DNA from 3 places in the Stenotrophomonas sp. 10N36 genome. Region 2 is predicted to be linked to each of the others. Evidence: predicted binding sites of a transcription regulator. Region 2 holds the regulator's gene; each other region holds the start of a gene.
The links. Region 2 encodes FliA, which starts transcription of late flagellar genes. Its sites were predicted from a motif close to TAAAGTTTNNCNNNCNNNGGCCGATAA; they were not measured.

Region 1: AC1DCJ_RS06130 (methyl-accepting chemotaxis protein) is a predicted target of FliA. The motif match lies at 1,425-1,451, and genes of this name have one in related genera.
Region 3: flgM (flagellar biosynthesis anti-sigma factor FlgM) is a predicted target of FliA. The motif match lies at 2,063-2,089, and genes of this name have one in related genera.

What each region holds. Positions count from the first base shown of each region.
Region 1 is NZ_JBFTIS010000003.1:264,850-270,091, forward strand. Features, by position in the region: gene AC1DCJ_RS06125 (SulP family inorganic anion transporter) at 1-1,404, shown strand, start outside; gene AC1DCJ_RS06130 (methyl-accepting chemotaxis protein) at 1,596-4,208, shown strand; gene arcD (arginine-ornithine antiporter) at 4,366-5,242, shown strand, end outside.
Region 2 is NZ_JBFTIS010000025.1:26,239-31,480, forward strand. Features, by position in the region: gene flhA (flagellar biosynthesis protein FlhA) at 1-140, shown strand, start outside; gene flhF (flagellar biosynthesis protein FlhF) at 295-2,037, shown strand; gene AC1DCJ_RS18625 (MinD/ParA family ATP-binding protein) at 2,024-2,911, shown strand; gene AC1DCJ_RS18630 (RNA polymerase sigma factor FliA) at 2,908-3,654, shown strand; gene cheY (chemotaxis response regulator CheY) at 3,671-4,063, shown strand; gene AC1DCJ_RS18640 (protein phosphatase CheZ) at 4,063-4,677, shown strand; gene AC1DCJ_RS18645 (chemotaxis protein CheA) at 4,682-5,242, shown strand, end outside.
Region 3 is NZ_JBFTIS010000014.1:86,749-90,935, reverse strand. Features, by position in the region: gene AC1DCJ_RS14205 (ATP-binding protein) at 77-1,216, opposite strand; gene AC1DCJ_RS14200 (flagellar protein FlgN) at 1,394-1,726, opposite strand; gene flgM (flagellar biosynthesis anti-sigma factor FlgM) at 1,729-2,031, opposite strand; gene flgA (flagellar basal body P-ring formation chaperone FlgA) at 2,141-2,791, opposite strand; gene AC1DCJ_RS14185 (chemotaxis protein) at 2,897-3,847, shown strand.

The DNA of each region.
Region 1 (5,242 bases), on a different contig from region 2:
GCGCTGGCCCTGATCCCCGAGGCGATCGCGTTTTCGATCATCGCCGGGGTCGACCCCAAGGTGGGGCTGTACGCCTCGTTCTGCATCGCGGTGGTCACTGCCATCGCCGGCGGTCGCCCGGGCATGATTTCGGCGGCCACCGGTGCGATGGCGCTGGTGATGGTGGACCTGGTCAAGGACCACGGCCTGCAGTATCTGCTGGCGGCCACCATTCTGGCCGGGCTGCTGCAGGTGCTGGCGGGGGCGTTGAAACTCGGCGTGCTGATGCGCTTCGTGTCGCGCTCGGTGATCACCGGGTTCGTCAACGCGCTGGCGATCCTGATCTTCCTGGCGCAGATGCCGGAACTGATCGGGCGCTCCTGGCACGTGTGGGCCGTCTGTGCGGCCGGGCTGGCCATCATCTACCTGCTGCCGCGGGTGACGCGCGCGGTGCCTTCGCCGCTGGTGGCGATCGTGGTGCTCACCGCGCTGTCGATCGGCCTGCACTGGGACGTGCGCACCGTGGGCGACATGGGCGCGCTGCCCGACAGCCTGCCGGTGTTCCTGTTCCCCGACGTGCCGCTCACCTGGGACACGCTGCGCCTGCTGCTGCCGGTGTCGGCCACGCTGGCGGTGGTGGGCCTGCTGGAGTCGATGATGACCGCGCAGATCGTGGAGGACATGACCGACACGCCCAGCCAGCGCAACCGCGAGTGCGCCGGGCAGGGCTTGGCCAACATCACCGCCGGGTTGTTCGGCGGCATGGGTGGCTGCGCGATGATCGGCCAGTCGGTGATCAACGTGTCGTCCGGCGGGCGCGGGCGGCTGTCGTGCCTGGTGGCCGGCGTGCTGCTGTTGCTGCTGGTGGTGTACGGCGCCGAGTGGGTGCGGCAGATCCCCATGGCCGCGCTGGTCGCGGTGATGGTGATGGTCAGCATCGGCACGTTCCATTGGCGCTCCTTCCAGGAACTGCGCCAGCACCCGAAGAGCTCCTCGGTGGTGATGATCGCCACCGTGGTGGTGACCGTGGCCACCCACGACCTGGCCAAGGGCGTGCTGACCGGGGTGTTGCTGTCGGCGCTGTTCTTCGCCCGGAAGGTAGGGCGCATGCTGCAGGTGGGCGATACGGTGCTGGCCGACGGCACCCGCGTGTACACGGTCAGCGGCCAGGTGTTCTTCGCCTCGGCCGGGCAGTTCGCGGCCAGTATCGACTTGCAGCAGGTGCCGGGGCGGGTGGTGATCGACCTGGCCAATGCGCACTTCTGGGACCTCAGTGCCGTGGCGGCGCTGGAGCGGGTGGTGGACAAGCTGCGCGCCCATGGCGCCGAGGTGGAGGTGCGCGGGCTCAACGCGGCCAGCCAGACCCTGGTCGAGCGCGTGGGGCGTTCGACCGGCCACGCGGCCGCGCGCCCCGGCGAACACTGAACGGGGTCAGGAAACGGTCCTCAACATCGGCGCGCCAGCGCCGTTATCCAGCTCAATGCCCCGATGTCTGCGATCGGGGCAAGGGCTGGCCGTGAGTTGCACCGCGCCACCCGGACCGCAATGGACTGCGCGAAGCCGTAGTGGCGCCCCCAGGCGACCGCTGATCCGACCCTTTTTCCGGAACCGCCCCCATGCCTGCGTCCCGCCCGACCTCTTCCCAGCGCCCCGGAAGCATCGCCAACCGGCTGATGTTGGGGACCGCGCTCATCGCCATGCTCTGCTTCGGCATCACCGCTGCCATCAGCTACCGCGAAGCCAGCCAGGCGCTGATCGATTCTTCGCGGCAGACCATGCAGAGCGAGGCCAATGCCGAATCGCGCCGGGTCGGTGCCGACCTGGCCGCCGCGTTCTCCACCAGCCAGGCGCTGGCCGACAGCCTGGTGGTGCAGCACGCGGCCGGCGGCTTGACCCGGGCCACCGCCTCGCACGTGATCGAACAGCAGCTGCGCTCGCACCCGGAGTGGGTGGGGCTGGGCACGCTGTGGGAGCCGCAGGCCTTCGATGGCAAGGACAGCGAGTTCGTCGATGCGGAAGCACACGACGCGACGGGCCGTTTCATGAGCTACTGGTCCTGGCAGGACGGCACGCCCAAGCAGGACCCGCTGAAGGGCTACGAGGTCCCCGGTGATGGCGACTGGTACCTGCGCCCGCGTGCGCTCAAGCGCCAGACCGTGGCCGAACCGTACAACTACGAGATCGCCGGCAAGCCCGTGCTGATGACCACCCTGTCCACCCCGGTGCTGGACAAGGACACCTTCCTCGGCGCGGTCACCGTCGACTTCGGCCTGGCCGCGTTGCAGGAGCGCCTGGCCGCGCTGCGCCCGATGGGCGAAGGCCATGTCGAACTGATTTCTCCGGGCGGCATCGTGCTGGCGGCCCAGGATGCCAAGGAGATCGGCAAGCGTCGCGACGATACCGCCACCCGCCGGATCCTGGCTGCGGTGGGTGCCGACAAGCCCTACGAAGACTTCAGCGTGGATGCGGCCGGCAACGTGAAGGCGTATGTGCCGCTGCGCATCGGCACCAGCCAGGAGCGCTTCGCCCTGGGCGTGGTGGTGCCGCACGACCTGATCACCGCACAGGCGCGTTCGCTGCTGTGGATCATCCTGGCCGTGGGCCTGGGCGCGGCGCTGGTGCTCAGCGCCAGCGTCTACATACTGCTGCGCCGCCAGGCGATCCGCCCGCTGGCCGAAGCGGTGCGGCTGTCGGCCGATGTTGCCGAAGGTCGCCTGGACACCGCGCTGCCGCCGCCGCGCAACGACGAAGTGGGGCGCCTGCTCGAATCGATGCAGCGCATGCGCAGTCAGGTGCGCGCGGTGATGGCCGCACAGGGCGAAATGGCGCAGCGACATGAGGCCGGTGAACTCAGCTACCGCATGGACGCCCAGTCCTTCCCGGGCGAATACGGGCAGATGGTGGGCGACACCAACCAGCTGGTGGGCGCGAACATCGCCGTTACCCGCCGCCTGGTGGAAGTGATGCAGCGGTACGCGGTGGGCGACCTGTCCCAGGATATGGACCGCCTGCCGGGCGAGCAGGCGCGCTTCACCGAGGCGATGGACACCACCAAGGCCAACCTGCGCGCGATCAACACCCAGATCCGCGACCTCGCCGGTGCTGCCGCGCTGGGCGATTTCAGCCAGCGTGGCGATGTGGTGCGCTTCGACCACGACTTCCGCGGCATGGTCGAAAACCTCAACACCATGATGCAGGTCAGCGACGACAACCTGCAGCAGATTTCCGCGCTGCTGCGGTCGATCGCCGCCGGTGACCTTACCGCGCGCATGCACGGGCAGTTCCATGGCGTGTTCGCGCAGATGCGCGACGACGCCGACACCACCGTGACCCAGCTGACCGACATCGTGGGCCGCATCCAGCAGGCCACGGCCAGCATCAACCTGGCCGCCGGCGAGATTGCTTCGGGCAACAGCGACCTGTCGCGCCGCACCGAGCAGCAGGCCGCCAGCCTGGAAGAAACCGCCGCCTCGATGGAGGAACTGACCTCCACCGTGCGCCAGAACACCGATCACGCCGTGCAGGCCAATACGCTGGCGGCCAACGCGGCCGAGGTGGCGTCGCAGGGCGGGCAGGTGGTGGGCCAGGTGGTCACCACCATGGCCGGCATCGAGGCCTCGTCCAAGCGCATCGCCGAGATCATCTCGGTGATCGACGGCATCGCCTTCCAGACCAACATCCTGGCGCTGAACGCCGCCGTTGAAGCCGCCCGTGCCGGTGAGCAGGGCCGCGGGTTCGCGGTGGTGGCCTCTGAAGTACGCGCGCTGGCGCAGCGCTCCGCCGGTGCGGCCAAGGAGATCAAGACCTTGATCGACGACTCGGTCAGCCAGGTCACCCAAGGCTCGGCACTGGTGCGCACCGCCGGTGACACCATGCAGGAAATCGTCAGTGGCGTGCGCCGCGTCAACGACATCATGGCCGAGATCTCGGCGGCGTCGAAGGAGCAGTCGGCCGGCATCGAGCAGGTCAACCAGACCATCACCCAGATGGACGAAACCACCCAGCAGAACGCCGCGCTGGTGGAAGAAGCCACGGCGGCCGCCCGTGCAATGGAAGAGCAGGCCCAGCACTTGGGCACCGCCGTGGCGATCTTCCGTATCGATGCCGGTGCCTCCCCGATCCCTGCCTCCCGTCCGCACGCGGCGCCGCCGGCCAAGCGTGCCGCCGTCGCGGCGCGCGGCGCGCCGCGTGAGCCGGCGGTGGCCGGCGGCGACTGGCAGACGTTCTGATCCCGGCGCGCGGCGGGGCCCGCCGCGCGCTCGGCTAGACTGTGCCTGGAACACGGCAGGTGCCCCTGCACCTGCCACGCACAGGACACTGGATGGCACGCACTGCACGCCCCCCGCTATGTACCGGTGACCCCGCGGCCTTGTCGTCGGTGCGCGCATGACTGCGCCGTCCAACCGGCTTGGCCTGGCCGCACTGACCGCCCTGGTGGTGGGGTCGATGGTGGGCGCGGGCATCTTCTCGTTGCCGCAGAACATCGCCCGCAGCGCCGGTCCTGGCGCAGCGCTGCTGGGTTGGGCGATCAGCGGCCTGGGCATGTTGATGCTGGCGTTCGTGTTCCAGAACCTGGCCAATCGCAAGCCGCAGCTGGATGCCGGCATCTACGCCTATGCCAAGGCGGGCTTCGGCGACTACATCGGCTTCTCGTCGGCGTGGGGCTACTGGATCTGCTCGCTGCTGGGCAACGTCAGCTTCTTCGTGCTGATCTTCAGCGGGCTGGGCTACTTCGTGCCAGCCTTCGGTGAGGGCAATACCTGGCAGGCCATCGCCTGTGCGTCGGTCCTGTTGTGGGCCATGCACGCGATGGTCCTGCGTGGGATCGGCCAGGCGGCGCTGATCAACGCGGTGGTGACGGTGGCCAAGGTGGTGCCGATCGTGGTGTTCGTGGTGATTGCCGCCGTCGGTTTCCGGCTGGAGGTCTTCACCGCGGACTTCTGGGGCACGCTGTCGCTGGGCGGCCTTGGCGGGCAGCTGCGCGGGATGATGCTGATCACCGTGTGGGTGTTCATCGGCATCGAAGGCGCCAGCATCTATTCGCGCCGGGCGGCACGCCGCGCCGATGTCGGCCGGGCCACGGTGATCGGCTTTCTGGGCGTGCTGGCGCTGTTGATGCTGGTCAACCTGCTGTCGATGGGCGTGCTGGGCCAGCAGCAGCTGGCGCACCTGCACAACCCGTCGATGGCGTTCGTGCTGGAGGCCATCGTCGGCCCGTGGGGCGCGCGTCTGATCATCATCGGGATGGTCGTGTCGGTGCTGG
Region 2 (5,242 bases):
CGGCGGTCGTGCTGGTACCCGGCCCGGTGCGTGCCGCGCTGGCACGGCTGGTGCGCCACAGCGTCCCCTCGCTGTCGGTGCTGGCCTACAGCGAGGTACCCGAGGACAAACGACTGAAGCTGGTCGGCACGATCAGCTGACGTCGGAACCCCGACGGACATGTGCCAGAAAACAGACACACCCCCATTTCGATATCAACGCAGCAGGACATAAAGGGAAACCCGGACCGTGCAGACCACCGACAACCAGCGCTTCCCTTCCACCACCCCGCCGCCCCAGTCCCGGTACCACAGCATGAAAATCAAACGCTTCGTCGCTCCCGATATGCGCTCGGCCATGAACCTGGTGCGCAAGGAACATGGTCCTGATGCGGTGATCCTGTCGAACCGGCGGATCGAGGAAGGCGTCGAGATCGTGGCCGCGGCGAATTACGACGAAGGTGCCGTGCAGCGTGCGCTTGAAGCAGCGCGCAAGGACGTGGCCCCGGCCCCGGCGCCGCGACCGCGCAATGCCGCCGATGCGGTGATCGCCGCGGTGACCCGTCGCAAGCCGACGGTGGTCGCCGCCGAACCGGTGGCCGCCACCACCTCTGCGGTGGCCGCGCTGGCACGTGCCGCAGTGGGTGCCACCGGCCGTACCCTGGACACCGCCAACGAGATCGTGCCGCCGCCGGGCAGCAGCGGCTTCGCAGCCACCCTGGCCCGCGCCGCCACCGCCCCGGCGGCCGGCGTGAGCGCGCTGCCGGAACAGATCTTCGCCCCGTTCAACGTCGAGCAGGCGGCCGCCGCGTCGCCGGCACCGGTACAGGCCGAGCCGGCTGCCGCCGAACCTGCCGTCGCCACCGTCGCCCCGCCGATCAACCGCGCCCGCTTCATCATCGACCCGCCGCTGGACGACGAGCCGCACTTCCAGATGCACGTGCCCGTTGCCGCCGTGGCGATGCCGCCGCTGCCGGTCAGCGTCACCGTGCCGCCGGCCCTGCCGGTCGCCGAGGCCGTCGCCGCCGCCGTGCCGCAGGCGCTGGTCGCCGTCGCCGAAACGCGCGTCGAAAACCCGGCGCCGGTGGCCGTCACGGAACCGGCGCAGGCCCAGCCGCAGCCCGCCGCCGAACTGGTGGTCGTGCAGCGCGATGACGAAGAGATCCGCCAGCTGCGCCATGAAGTGGCCGGCATGCGCCACGTCATCGAGCGCGAAATGCATCGCTTCACCGACGAGCGCCTGCGCGGGTCGCCGGTGCGCGCCGCCGCGCTGGACCTGATGGACGAATACGGCTTCGACGCCGGCATCAGCCGCGACGTGGCCATGCAGATCCCGCTGGACACCGAAGCCCACCGTGGCCGCGGGCTGATGCTGGGCCTGCTGTCGCGCAAGCTGCCGATCGCCCCGGTTGACCCGCTGGAGTCCGGCGGCGTGATCGCCCTGGTCGGCCCGACCGGCGCCGGCAAGACCACCACCATCGCCAAGCTGGCCTCGCGCTTCGCCGAGAAGCATGCCGCCCGCGACGTGGCCCTGGTCACCACCGATACCGGCCGCATCGGCGCCCGCGAGCAGCTGTACGGCTTCGGCCGCCAGCTCGGCATCGCGGTGCACGAAGCCAACAGCGGCAGCGACCTGAACCAGCTCCTTGAGCGCCTGCAGGACTACAAGCTGGTGCTGATCGACACCGCCGGGCTGGGCCCGCGCGACCGTGCCCTGGCCGCCCAGCTGCAGTGGCTGCGCGCCGCCGAGCAGATCCGCACCCTGCTGGTGCTGCCGGCCAACACCAGTTTTGGCGACATGGACGAGGTGGTCCGCCGCTTCAGTGCCGCCAACCCGCAGGGCGTGGTGCTGAGCAAGCTGGATGAAACCGGCCGCTTCGGCACCGCCCTGTCGGTGGCCGTGGACCACCGCCTGCCGATCACCTGGGTCACCGATGGCCAGGACGTTCCCGAAGACCTGCACCGGGCCAGTGCCGCCAATCTTGTACTTCGCCTTGAAGATTTGCGCCGCGCGGCCGATATGCCCTGCAACCCGGAGTTGAACCATGCCGTCGCGTGAGTACGCCAAGCTGACCAAGACCTTCCCGTTGTCTGCCACCCGCAGCCAGCCGCTGGGCCCTGTGCGCACCATCGCCGTCACCGGCGGCAAGGGCGGCGTGGGCAAAACCAACGTGTCGGCCAACCTGGCCGTGGCGCTCGCCGACATGGGCAAGCGCACGCTGCTGCTGGACGCCGACCTGGGCCTGGCCAACATCGATGTGATCCTGGGCCTGCAGCCCAAGCTGACCCTGGCCGACCTGGTCGCCGGGCGCTGCACCCTGGATGAAGTGATCATGGAAGGCCCCGGTGGCGTGCTGGTGGTCCCGGCCGCATCGGGTCGCCGGCACATGGCCGAACTGCAGCCGGCCGAACACGTGGGCCTGGTCAACGTGTTCTCCGAACTGGAGCGCGAGCTGGACTTCATGGTGGTGGACACCGCCGCCGGCATCACCGACGGCGTGCTGACCTTCTGCCAGGCCGCCCAGGACACCGTGGTGGTGGTCTGCGACGAGCCGGCCTCGATCACCGACGCCTACGCGCTGATCAAGGTGCTCTCGCGCGAGCGCGGCGTGGACCGCATCCAGGTGGTGGCCAACATGGTGCGCGACCCCAACGAGGGCCGCGTGCTGTACGAAAAGCTGACCCGGGTCTGTGAGAAGTTCCTGGCCGATGTGTCGCTGAACTACCTCGGCTGCGTGCCGCAGGATGACTGGCTGCGCCTGTCGGTGCAGCGCCAGCAGCCGGTGGTCAAGGCCTACCCGTCCAGCCCGGCCGCCCAGGCGATCACCGAAATCGCCCGCCGCACCGCCCGCTGGCAGGCCCCGACCGAGCCGCGTGGTGGGGTCGAATTCTTCCTGGAACGCATCCTCAAGCAACGCGGGGTGACCGCATGAAAGGCGCCGCACAATACAAAGAGGTGCAACGCACCGCCGCCAACGAATGCATTGCCCAGCATTCGGACCTGGTGCGCCGCATCGCCCACCACCTGGCCGCGCGCCTGCCAGCCAGCGTGGAAGTGGATGACCTGATCCAGGCCGGCATGATGGGCCTGATCGAAGCCTCGCGCAGCTACGACGCCGACCAGGGCGCCTCGTTCGAAACCTACGCCTCGATCCGCATCCGCGGTTCGATGATCGACGAGATCCGCCGGGGCGACTGGGTGCCACGTTCGGTGCACCGCCGCGCCCGCGACGCGGCGTCCACCATCCGCCGCCTGGAGCAGAGCACCGGCCGTGCCGCCAGCGCCACTGAAGTGGCCGCCGCCATGGACATGCCGCTGCCGGACTACCTGCGCCTGATGGAAGACGCCGCACGTGGCCAGGTGCTGAGCCTGGAATCGCGGATCGAGGACCAGGGCGAACTGGACACCGTGGCCCAGGGCGGCCCGACCCCGCAGCAGGTGCTGGAGCGTGGCGAGTTCGGCCGCGAACTGGGCAATGCGATCGGCCTGCTGCCCGAACGCGAACAGCTGGTGCTGTCGCTGTACTACGAGCAGGAACTGAACCTGAAAGAGATCGGCGCCGTGCTGGGCGTCAGCGAGTCACGCGTGTGCCAGATCCACGGCCAGGCCGTGCTGCGCCTGCGGGGCCGATTGAAGATCTTCGAGGCGGCCGACGCCGGCCTCGCGAACACTTGATACCGAGGAAAGTGCTTTGAACAAGAACATGCGTATCCTGATCGTCGACGATTTCTCGACCATGCGTCGTATCGTCAAGAACCTGCTGGGCGATCTGGGCTTCACCAATACGGCCGAAGCCGAGGACGGGCATGCCGCGCTGTCGCTGCTGCAGAGCCAGCCGTTCGATTTCGTGGTCACCGACTGGAACATGCCGGTGATGACCGGCATCGACCTGCTCAAGGCGATCCGCGCCGACGCCAAGCTGAAGACCCTGCCGGTGCTGATGGTGACCGCCGAAGCCAAGCGCGAACAGATCATCGAAGCGGCCCAGTGCGGCGTCAACGGCTACATCATCAAGCCGTTCACCGCGCAGACCCTGGAAGAAAAGCTCGGCAAGATCTTCGAACGCCTGGCAGCGAGCGCCTGATGGAAACCCTTCGCGACAAATCCGCGCTGGTGCAGCGCCTGCAGGACGCCCTGGCTGCGCTGGAAAGCGGCGATGAAGCCGGCTGGCGCCGGGAAATCGACGCGCTGGCCGCCTTGCGCACCCAGCCGATGATGGCCGGCCTGAACCGGCTCGCCCGCGAACTTGGCCAGGCCCTGGGCGAACTGCCCAGCCTGCCCAGCGAAGCCGGCGAGCTGGACGATGCCTGCGCGCGCCTGGACCACGTGGTGACCATGACCGAACAGGCCACCCACCGCACCCTGGACCTGGCCGAGGAATGCCGGGCGCTGACCGAACAGCTGCGTGCCAACGGCCTCACCGCCGACCAGGACCAGCAGCTGGACCGGATCCGCCACAACCTCACCGAGATCGCCCTCACCCAGAGCTACCAGGATCTCACCGGGCAGATCATCCGCCGCGTGGTGGGGATCGTGCGTCGCGTGCATGAAGGGTTTGGCGCCCTCGGCCTGCCGCCGCAGGACGACACCGCGCACAAGCGTGACAACGGCCTGGCCGGCCCGGCCGTGAGTGGCCTGGACCGTCACCAGGTTTCACAGGTGGATGCTGACGACCTGCTTTCGGATTTGGGGCTGTAACACCATGAGCGCTGTTCCAGACGATATTGCCGCCGATTTCATCCTCGAGGCCCAGGAAATCCTGGACCGCCTTGGCGAACAGCTGGTGTCGCTGGAGCAGTCGCCCCAGGACAGTGACCAGCTCAACGCGGTGTTCCGCGGCTTCCACACGCTCAAGGGCGGTGCCGGCTTCCTCGGCATCCAGGCCATGGTCGAGTTGTGCCATGCCGCCGAAGAAACCCTGGGCATGGCCCGGTCCGGCAAGGCCACCCTGCAGGCCCACCACTTCGACGCCGCCCAGCAATCGCTGGATTACCTGCAGTCGATGCTGGATTCGGTCTCGGCCGGTACCGAGCCGGGCTACGCGCCGCCGGAGCTGATCGCACAGTTCGACGTCAACGGCCCGGCCACCCCGGCCGCTGCCGCGGCGCCGACCACCGGCGAACTCATCAGCGAAGACGAGTTCGAGGCACTGCTCGACACCCTGCATGGCGGCGCTGCCCCGGCAGCGGTGGCCAGGAAGGCCGACGACGGCCTGATCGGCGAAGACGAATTTGAAGCCTTGCTCGACCAGCTGCACGGCGGC
Region 3 (4,187 bases), on a different contig from region 2:
CCTCGGTGGGTACATCGGTGGCCGATCAACGGTCGGCTGGTGCGTCGGCAGCCGGGCAGAGCCCGGCTCTACGTGGTCAGCGCGGCTGCTTGATCGGCAGTACCAGGCGGAACCTGGAGCCTACGCCGGGGGTGCTGTCCAGGTCGATGCGGCCGTGGTGCTTGTTGACGATGCTGTAGGAGATCGACAGGCCCAGGCCGGTGCCGCTGCCCACCGGCTTGGTGGTGAAAAACGGGTCGAAGATGCGCTGGCGCAGGTCCGGCGAGATGCCGCCGCCGGTGTCTTCGAACTCCACCCACACGTGGTCGCCGTCCACGCCGGTGCGCACCGTGATCGTGCCGCGATCGGCGATCGCATGGCCGGCGTTGAGCAGCAGGTTCATGTACACCTGGTTGAGCTCGGACGGCAGGCATTCCACCAGCGGCAACTGGCCGAATTCGCGCTGCAGGGTCACCTTGTACTTGAGCTCGTTCCAGATGATGTTGATGGTGGACTCAAGCCCGGCATGCAGGTCGACCAGCTTCCACGATTCGTCGCGGCCGGAGTACGAGAAGTCCTTCAGGTCGCGCACGATCCGGGTGACCCGCTCGATGCCCTCGCGCGACTCGGCCATCAGCTGCGGCAGGTCGCGGCTGATGAAGTCGATGTCGAAGCGGGTGCGGATATCGTCGATTTCCGGGATCAGCGCCTTCGGGTCCGGCGCGCGCAGGGCGCGCTCGTACGCTTCGATCACGGTGAACAGGCTGCGCAGGTACTCCTGCAGGCTGCCCAGGTTGGAGTGCACGTAACCGATCGGGTTGTTGATCTCGTGCGCCACGCCGGCGGCCAGCTGGCCGATGGAGGCCATCTTCTCCGACTGCAGCAGTTTTTCCTGGGTGCCGTTGAGGCGCAGGTACGCCTGGCGCAGCTCGGCATGGCGCTGCTGCAGTTCGCGCTCGTAGTCTTCCTGGCCTTCAATGCGGCGGAACAGTGCCAGGTAGTGACGCTGGCCTGCGTCCTCGTGGTGGTAGACGTGGGCGATGACCATGCGCTCGCCGACCGGCAGGCTGCCGTTCCAGTGGCCGTGCTGGCGGGCGTGCTCCAGCGCGTCCGGCGGCAGCAGCTGGCGCAGCCATTGCGCCGCGCCCAGGCCGGCGGCATCTTCGGCGTGGCCGAGCATTTCGCTGACCGCGGCATTGGCCAGGGCCACGCTGCCATCCTCGCGGAACAACAGCATGCCTTCGTTGACCCGCTCGAACAGGGCAAGCAGGACCGGCTGCGGCGGCAGCGGTGCGGTGACAAGGTTGGAAGAAGCGGTCACGGTCACATCGGGCAGTCTAAACAGGCGCCCAATATACGCGTTGACATGCGTGACGGCAGCCCGTGCACGCGCAGCGGCCCGCGAGGGGCCGGATCAGGCGACGGCCAGCGGCCGCCGCGTATGCAGAATGTTGGCCTGGCCCTTGGCGTCGTACGCCGAGGAGGCTTCGCTGCGGCCCAACTGGCGCAACGCCCAGTTGACCTCGCGGCGGCGGCGCGAGAGCAGTACGCCGTTGGCGCGGTTGCGCTCGGCCAGCTCCTGCAGGCGTTCGCCCTGCCCGACCGGCAGCGTGGCTTCGAGCGCACGCAGCGCGTCGAGCTTGGCCCCGGTGGCGCGGATCAACGCCTGCACGTCATGCTCCACCAATGCCTGGCGTTCGACGTCCAAGGCATCGCTGAGGCGCTGCAATGGCTCGCTCATCGCCAGGTTCATCCCTGCAGCTGCTGGTCCAGCTCGAGCATGCGCGAGGCAATGGCATCGGGGTTGATCTTGTAGGTGCCGTTCTGCAGCGACTCGCGCACGGCCTGCACGCGGCCGGCATCGATGGCCGGGGCGGTGCTCAGTTCGCGCTGCATGGCCTGCAGGCTGGTGGCCTCGCCGGTCAGGCGCAGGCTGTCGGCAGCCTCGACCGGACGGGTCGGGCCATCGGTGCTGGCTGCCGGCTTGCTGCCAAGCGCGACGCTGCGCAGATGGGCGGTGGCCTGCAGGTTGCCGTCGATTTTCTGGCTCATGAAGTTGTCCTGGGATTGCGGTTCACAAGGGATAACGGCACGGGGACCGCCATCTTTAGGGGGTTCTGCGGTTTTTTTGACGAATTCCGCCGCAGGTTCAGCAATGTGCTCAGCGCGTCACAAAAACGTCGCCATTGGTGGCCACCGTACCCTGCACGACCTTGCGTGAGGACAGATTCTCCACCGAAACACGTTCATTTTCACCGGCATCGGCCAACGCCTTGCCGGCCACGCGGACTTCCACCCCGCCAAAGCGCGAGACCAGCGCCACGCTGTCGCCCCGGCGCACCAGGCGCTGGGCGACCAGGTCGTTGGCGGCGAGCAGGCTGCCGGCACTCAAGGTGCGCCGGGCAACCCGCCCGACCGCGGCGGCCGGATCGGCCAGCGCCGCCCCGGCAATCCGGGCCACGTCACGCTGGGCAGTCGTGATATCGGCCAGGGCGATGGTTTCTCCAGCGGCGATGCCGCGGTTGAGAATGAGCACGGTCTGGTTGCGGCGGATCTTGACCGGCACGAACAGCCGCCAGCCGCCGGCATCCGGGCAGCTCACTTCTACTGTGGTGGTGCCGGTGGGCTGGGCGCGCAGGCCCTGCCCGCAGATGGGCAGGCGCAACGCCGAATCGAGGGTGGTGTCGCCTTCGCTGCCGGCCGGCAGGGTCGACAGCGCGGCGGCGCGGATGCTGTCCACCGGCTGCCAGGCACCGGCGGCAGACGCAGGTGCGCCGGCAAGGGCAAGCAGGGCAAGAATGATCCAACGCATGGCGACTCCAGGGGCAAGGCACATGGGCAGCGTCCTGCAAGCGGCGTGCCGGACGCGGGCGTGCCGGGCCCTCAAGTCGACCGCGCTGGCGCCGATACCCCTTCCATGTCACATGACCTGCTCAACCGCATCGACCAGCGTACACGCCTGGCCGGCCACAATCGTCTGGCCCTGCTGCTGTTCCGGCTCGGCGGACGCCAGCTTTTTGGCGTGAATGTGTTCAAGGTGCAGGAAGTCCTGCGCCGTCCGGACCTGTTCCAGGTACCCGGACTGCCCAGCCAGTTTGCCGGCGTGGCCGATGTACGCGGCCGCTCGGTACCGGTGCTGGACCTGGGCCTGGCCATCGGCCACCCCGAACGGGAACCGGACGCGGACAAGGCCCCGGGCTACCTGGTGGTGACCGAGTTCAACCGCTCGATCCAGGGCTTCCTGGTCAGCGGGGTGGAACGGATCGTCAACATCGCGGTGGAAGACATCCACCCGCCGCCGGAACTGGGGGCCGAGTCGAGCTATCTGACCGCGGTCACGCGGTTCCAGGGCGAGCTGATTCAGGTGATCGACGTGGAAAGCGTGCTGGCCGACATCGCCCAGGTGCGCGGCGAGGCGGTGCTGGACCCGTCGCTCGCCCAGTCGCTGCCCTCCGACGGGCCGCAGCTGCAGGTGCTGGTGGTGGACGATTCGCGGGTGGCACGCCAGCAGATCCGCAGCGTGCTGGACCAGCTGGGGGTAGGCGCGACGCTGCTGTCCGACGGCAAGCAGGCGCTGGACCACCTGATCCAGATCCACGCCTCGGGCGAGAACCCGGCCGAGCGCTATGCCATGGTGATCTCGGACATCGAGATGCCGGCGATGGACGGCTACACGCTTACGACGGAAATCCGTCGCCACCCCGGCCTGGCCGGGCTGTACGTGCTGCTGCACACCTCGCTGTCGGGCGTCTTCAACAATGCGATGGTCGAGCGGGTGGGCGCCAACGCGTTCGTGGCCAAGTATTCCCCGCACGAACTGGCCGATTTCGTGCTGGATCGTTTGCGGAAGGTGGCGATGGCGGCTTGATCGCGGGGTGGTCGGTTCGCTGAGGCCGGGTCGGGCTGGGTGGGGCCGCGGGGCACGCTGCAAGTACGTCCTTGTAAGCTCCGTCGCCGCATCCATGCGGCTCAGGGCCCCGCAACCCCACCCACCCCGCCCCCTGACAGTGGGTCGGCGCCCGCTTATCTATTGGGGCTGAGGTGAAGCAGCCGAGCAACGCTCGGCTCTACCTTGGCGCCCCTTCCATTCCGTTCCCCGGTACAACGCGGCATCGTTTCATCATCACGCCCAGCCCCTGCTGGGCTTTTTTGTGGGCGTCAGCGTGAGTCAGCCGGGCAGAGCCCGGCTCTACGCGCCTGCGCAGCAG